Regions from separate parts of the uncultured Blautia sp. genome, predicted to be linked through region 1. Evidence: riboswitches for the same ligand, from Rfam matches in the RefSeq annotation. Region 1 holds a riboswitch; each other region holds the start of a gene.
The links. A riboswitch is a leader RNA that binds a small molecule or an ion and turns the genes downstream of it on or off. The one in region 1 is predicted to bind FMN.
Positions count from the first base shown of each region.

Region 2: another riboswitch for FMN. It lies ahead of RDS42_RS06030 (ECF transporter S component); the one in region 1 lies ahead of RDS42_RS05770 (ECF transporter S component).
Region 3: another riboswitch for FMN. It lies ahead of RDS42_RS03330 (ECF transporter S component); the one in region 1 lies ahead of RDS42_RS05770 (ECF transporter S component).

Region 1 is NZ_CABVDF010000051.1:10,288-12,556, forward strand. Features, by position in the region: gene RDS42_RS05755 (flavodoxin family protein) at 1-6, shown strand, start outside; gene RDS42_RS05760 (Rrf2 family transcriptional regulator) at 162-596, shown strand; gene RDS42_RS05765 (pyridoxamine 5'-phosphate oxidase family protein) at 807-1,202, shown strand; FMN riboswitch at 1,223-1,334, shown strand; gene RDS42_RS05770 (ECF transporter S component) at 1,409-2,032, shown strand; gene RDS42_RS05775 (4Fe-4S binding protein) at 2,029-2,269, shown strand, end outside.
Region 2 is NZ_CABVDF010000055.1:2,621-4,889, forward strand. Features, by position in the region: gene RDS42_RS14995 (riboflavin kinase) at 1-217, opposite strand, end outside; gene RDS42_RS06025 (riboflavin kinase) at 175-333, opposite strand; gene RDS42_RS06030 (ECF transporter S component) at 342-986, opposite strand; FMN riboswitch at 1,105-1,220, opposite strand; gene RDS42_RS06035 (CD1845 family protein) at 1,518-1,808, opposite strand; gene mobC (plasmid mobilization relaxosome protein MobC) at 1,894-2,238, opposite strand; gene RDS42_RS06045 (hypothetical protein) at 2,235-2,269, opposite strand, start outside.
Region 3 is NZ_CABVDF010000021.1:18,542-20,810, reverse strand. Features, by position in the region: partial or broken gene RDS42_RS03335 (hypothetical protein) at 1-105, opposite strand, end outside; gene RDS42_RS03330 (ECF transporter S component) at 227-862, opposite strand; FMN riboswitch at 1,111-1,270, opposite strand; gene RDS42_RS03325 (ABC transporter permease) at 1,321-2,269, opposite strand, start outside.

The DNA.
Region 1 (2,269 bases):
CGTTAGGTAAATTCCATTTGGCGAGATGTCGATAGACCATAAAATTGTTTTTTTCTAAAGCAGACTATTGATTGTATTTATATTAAGTTTTCAACAACAATGTAACCATTGAAATTACATCTGTTTTTTGATATGATTACTGTCAAAGAGAGGTGTTTATAATGCAGATTTCAAGCAGATTTACAATGGCAATCCATATGTTTGCCTGTATAGATACATTTTCAGATCAGAAGATGACTAGTGATTTTATGGCAGCAAGCATTGGAACTAATCCGGTGATTGTTCGTAAAATATTGCAACAATTAAAGGCTGCTGGTCTTATTGAAGTTGCAAGAGGGACAGGCGGTGTGACAATTACCAGACCATTGGAGCAGATTACATTCCTTGATGTGTATAAAGCAGTGGAATGTGCACCAGATGAAGAACTGTTTCATTTTCATGAGAATCCCAATCAGAAATGTCCGGTAGGAAAGAATATTCACCATGTTCTTGATAAGAGACTGTTAGAAGTACAGAAGGCAATGGAGGAAAAACTTTCAGAAATGACACTTGCTGATGTGAAAAAAGATATTGCAGTGTATACAGAGGAAGAGTAGCCTACAGAAGGCTTCGGATGAGTGATTATACCATCACAATTTCCGGAGCCTTTTTGTTTTTCATAATCAATGTAAAATCTTCAAAAGGAGTTGTAACAAAAAAGTTACAAAAAGCTTGATGTAACTATTGACATTACATTAAACGAATGATATTGTATAGCTACAAGATGTAATAATCATTGTTACAACATATCAAGGAGGTAATTTAAAATGCAGAAAGTAGTAGAATTTTTACAGAAAAACCCGGTTCAGTATTTAGCAACCGTCGGAAGAGATGGAAAGGCAAAATGCCGTCCATTCATGTTCTGTTTTGAGCAGGACGGAAAGCTTTGGTTCTGTACTAACAACACAAAGGATGTTTACAAGGATATGTTAGCAAATCCTGAAGTAGAAGTATCAGTATCTTCCCCTGAATACGCATGGATTCGCCTTCATGGCAAAGCAGTATTTGAGGACAACAAGAGTGTAAAGGAAGGATGCATGAACAATCCTATCGTTAAGGGACAGTATCAGACAGCAGATAATCCTATTTTTGAGGTATTCTATCTTGAAAATCCGCATGGTTTAATCGCAGATTTCTCTGGAAATCCACCTTATGAATTTTAAAGATAATTAACAGAAAAAATTACAGTCTTCGGGGCAAGGTGTAATTCCTGACCGGCAGTATAGTCTGCGAGCAAAAGCTGATATGGTGCAATTCCATAACCGACGGTAAAGTCCGGATGAGAGAAGATATGATAAAACAAGTCCCGCAGGGAATCCCGTCCTGCGGGCTGTTTTAAATTCAGGCATATCTCACAAAAAGGAGATTTATGAGTAACAATACAGCAACTATTAAAACAAGAAAAAATTTAGTTTCTACAAGAACGATAACAATGACAGCTCTACTGGCAGCTATATCATATGTGTTGGCATTTTTAGAGTTTCCGGTTCCTTTGAGTCCATCATTTGCACGAATGGATCTGTCAGATTTACCTGCACTGATTGGGACGTTTGCGTTTGGACCGGTTACAGGAGTGATGATAGAATTGATAAAAAATATATTACAGCTTCTGTCAACATCAACAGGAGGAATTGGTGAACTTGCCAATTTCCTAATGGGGGCATCCTATGTACTGGCTGCCGGTTTTATATACAAATACAAAAAGACTAAGAAAATGGCGAGGTGGGCATGTGTTATTTCAAGTGTGGTTATGGGAATAGCGGCAGCGATTGCAAATTATTTTATTCTACTTTCACTGTTTGAAACATTTATGCCTCTGGAGCAGCTGATTGCATCATTTGGCGAATTTCTGCCATTTATTAAGACTAAGCTGGACGTTGTTCTATTCAATGCATTGCCGTTTAATATCTTAAAAGGCTTGGTAATTGGAGCAATTACCATGATGATATATAAAAAACTTACACCGATACTGAAAGGAGAGACTTTGAAATGACAAAAATGGATTATCTTGAACTTCTGGTGGATGAAATTCATTCAACAACAGTTGCAACGATAGGTTCAGATGGACATCCTCAGACAAGAATCATAGATATGATGTACTATGATGAAGAAGGTGTGTATTTCCTTACAGCAACGGGAAAAACATTTTATGACCAGTTAATGGAGCAGCAGTATGTGGCAATATCCGCAACAAAAGACAAAATTGCGGTGTCTCTGCGTGGAAAAATAA
Region 2 (2,269 bases), on a different contig from region 1:
ATAATTCATTAAATTTTCTTACTTCCCTCAATTTCTTATATAGATTAACAGTTATCGTACACCCATATATGTCCTTATCAAAATCAAAAATATGTGTTTCGATTGAAACAAAGCTATCATTATCAAGTGTAGGGCGCGTCCCAATATGGGTAACACCATAATATATCTTGCCACTTAAATAATATCTGCCACATACACCCCTGTCTTTGGCAAAAATGTATTTTTTGCTATTTCTATGTTTGCGGTAGGTGTCCCCACATGCTTTCCAATACCTCGGCCATGTATAACGATCCCTGTTAGTGTGTAAATAGGCTCATTTATTTTTTCTTTCATTTCAATCCTCATATAATCCCATTCATTGACAGGATAATCAAAACACAAGTTACTATAATAAAACTTGCCAGCATAAGCAGACCAGTATGCTTTTGTCTTGCTTCATTTTCCAAAGTAGCAACATATCCGCTTTTTCTCAAAGCGGTAACTATGGGCTTATACAGTAAAAATGTAATGGACGCATTTAACCCACCTTTCAATAAGTTAAATGGAAGAAAGGCAGGAAGTAACAATTCTACAACTGCTTCTCTTGGATACCCCATATAAAGTGGCGTTACCAAATAGTTCCACAACAGCATAACGATAACCGTTATTAGCCATCCCGATGCCAGACCAATCACTGCACCAGATAAAGTGTGCTTTTTTTTGTAAATGACAGATGCCGTACACGCAAAAGATAGTGTTTGTACGATATTCATAATACAACCTAATATTCCGGTATCGCTTACTGTAATCATTTCAAGGGTTGCTACAATAACAGATACAATGCAGGAAGTCATCGGCCCCCAAATAAAGCCGCCCAAAGTTACAATAACATCGGATGGATCATACTTTAAGAATAGAATAATAGGAATCCTGCCAACAACCATAGTGACATAAGTAATCGCACATAGCATACCAATAACTGTGATTCTTTTTGTTTTACTGTTCATAATTGCTTTCCTCCGTGGCAAAAAATTAACACCCAAAAGAAAAATGTCTTTCAGGTGTTAGCATTATAATTAGGCCACAGAAAAGAAAGTAACCCTCTCAAAATCTGCGGAAATCTAACCATATCTTCTTTCATCCAGACTATACTGTTGGTTTTGGAATTACACCAAATCGTGCGTTTTACGCTCGCGGACTTTACCGCCAATCGGGAATTTCACCCTGCCCCGAAGACACTTTTATTCAGTTGTTTTCCCTGCAATTATAACATCAACTATTTTGGGAAGCAATGAGTTGAAGAGAGTTCGGAAATATTTCGGAAACTTGCATTTTATGAAATGGGACTTACCATCAATTCAATTACCATGTTACTTTTACACATGAGCATTGAAGCTGATCCAGTTCGTCTTTTTCCCTGGCATAAGAGGCAGCATGATAATAAACAGGGATTGTATCTCTCAATAAAATCCCGCCAATCAAAGAAGTTATAATTGCAGAAAAAGAGCGGGGCTTCCTATGCGCCCCGCCAAATCTGCTTAACCAAATATAAAATCCTTTAAGGCACTGTTTGCCCCGCCAATGATCCCTACCAGCCATGCAGCCGCCAGAGGCAGACCGTATGGACTGATAAGAAAGGCGATCATAAGCCATGCAAGACCCGGCAAAAATCCTGCGACAAAGAACAGCACCAATGCCGCCAGAAAGATGATCCCGGAAAGAATCCCAAGTACCGCACCGGAAAGAACCACTAAAAATTTACATACCAGATAAAGAATCCCCGTAACCAGCATAAAGGGAAGTGCCAGTAATTTACCTATCAAACGCATACGCTTTGCCTCCTTTCAGAAGGGTATCTGCCCTTATAAAAATTTTACCGTGACGGCAAAAAGAAAGCAACGGCTTTCCGGCTGTTTATGAAATGTTTGCAAATCCCCGGATCAGTTTGTCCATGCCATCCCAAAGGCTGTCCAGACGGGTGCGGATGTCATCTATATCTGCGGCATAAATATTACCGGTCTCATTGGCTCGTCTGGTATATTGGTTTAAGTTATTGGAACAAATGCGGAGAAGCCGGATCATTTCCTGAATATCTCCCATATCAAGGTGAATGATGTAACCGTCTACGGCCATCTTTCGCAGATATGCCGACAGGTTGGTAATGCCAAGTTCCGCCATGCGTTCTTTTACCAGTTCGGCCTCCGCTTCGGACATGACAAATTCGACGCGGACGGATTTTTTGTTATGCCCGCCCTTCATCGTTCCAACCCTCTTTTATGAGATGAGACCT
Region 3 (2,269 bases), on a different contig from region 1:
AAAATATTCTCTGTGTCCGCGAAATAATGGCAGAAACACACCATACAGATCATAAAACTCAAACAAACCGGGAAGATGAAAATATGCCTTTTTTGCTTTAACCATATATTTACATAGAATCCTGTCATCCTGTCTGAGGCTGACAAGTTTTTCTCCTTTCTCACCAAAAGGAAAACAACCAAAGCCTCAGCCCTGATTGTCTTCCCTTTATTTCAGCATATTATTTTCAGTCGCCTTTTAAAATCACACGGATCCTTTTATAAATAAAAAACACGATCATGGAAGTCAGTGTGTACTTAAACAGATTAAAAGGAACAATGATCATTGCCACAAACCCAAGCAGGCTGTTTACAGACGGATTTACGGCTGCCCCCATTTCAACAAATGCTTCCACAGGCATTCCAAAAGCTTTGCCATACGCCGGAAGAAGTACAAAAGCGTTCATCAGACAGGCAGCTGCAGTTGTAAGAACAGTTCCTGCTGCCATTCCCTCCACAGCATGTTTTCTGCTTTTTATATGGCGGAAACGATAGATCAGACCTGCTGGAATCACAAAGGCACAGCCAAAAATAAAGTTTGCCACATCGCCCACACCTGCAGTCATAGTTCCCTTTGTCACAAGATGTACCAGGATCTTCACCAGTTCGATCACCACACCTGCCACAGGTCCCATGGCAAAGCTTCCGATCAGAACCGGGATCTCCGAAAAATCAAGCTGATAAAACGATGGAGCCAGAAACGGAATGGGAAACTCAAAATTCATCAGTACGCCTGCCACAGCGCCCAGCATAGCGATCTGTGTCAATGTCCTTGTCCGGCTTCTCTCCATTACGTTCCCACCTCTTAAAACCTGTTCACTCATACTTTATCTCTCCTTTTCTTTTTTGAAGGTCCTGAATAACGACCTTCTTCTCAAAGAAAATTCCTCTCAGGTTGCTCCACTTTGCATACGGGACGCAGACTGCCATAAGAAAGCATATTCCGCATATATCCGGCTGTATACTGGTGGAGCGTTTTGCCGCTCAGGAAAGTTCCTGCAGCATATCATGATTTCCTGAACAGCAAAAACCCCGGGAAATATTCCCGGGGCACTGAGCACGTAAAAGCAAGCGTGTTCTTCTCTCATCCAGACTTTACTGTCGGTTCTGGAATTCCGGATACTGCCGGTCACCAGATCAACCGCTTATAGCGGGTCGCGGACTATACCGCCGGTAGGGAATTCCGCTTTCTGCCTTATGCAGATCACAGTCACCCTGCCCCGAAGAATTTCCTTTTATATGCTTTATTATACTGCCGTATAAATGTATTTGCAATACTTTTTTAACGTTCTTCCCTGAAGTACGGAAGTCCCAGACCTGCCGGAGGCTGGTGCTCCTTCTTTTTACGGAAGCTGGTAAATACAAGAACGATGATCGTAACCACATAAGGCAGAGCCTTAAATACTTCCTGCATGCTTCTTCCCAGACCCGGGATGTAAAGATACAGAATGTAGAGCGCCCCAAACAGAAACGCACCCCAGATGGCATTAATCGGTTTCCACAGTGCAAAAATAACAAGGGCAACTGCCAGCCAGCCTCTGTCTCCAAACCCATTGTCTGTCCAGGTTCCGCCTGAGTATTCCATTACAAAGTAAAGACCGCCCAGACCTGCAAGCCCTGCACCGATACAAGTGGAAAGGTATTTATATTTGGTTACGTTGATACCGGCTGCATCAGCAGTTCCCGGATTCTCTCCGATGGCACGGAGGTTCAGTCCATATCTTGTCTTAAACAGGAACACCGACAGAAGCACTGCCACGATAATACACAGGTATGTCATAAATCCATAGCTGAACAGAAGGTCTCCCAGAACCGGAATCTTGGATAATCCTGGAATTTTTGCCGTATAAGCACTTCCTGTTACTTTAACAGAAATCTGTCCCACACCTCCGGCAAGCTTGGAAATGGATCCTCCGAAGAAGTTTCCGAATCCGGTACCAAAAATCGTAAGAGCCAGACCGGTTACATTCTGATTTACTCTGAGAGTAATGGTAAGTACACTGTAGATCAGTCCGCCCAGAGCCGCTACCGTAAAAGCACATAAAAGCGAGATCAGCACTCCCACCAGTGCATTTGGATTCGGATTGTCTTTTTCATAAAAGAAAGCTCCCATCAGACCGGAGATTCCGCCCATATACATGATTCCCGGTATTCCAAGGTTCAGGTTTCCAGATTTTTCTGTCATAATCTCGCCAAGCGCCCCATAAAGAATACAGATGCCCTGGACAATT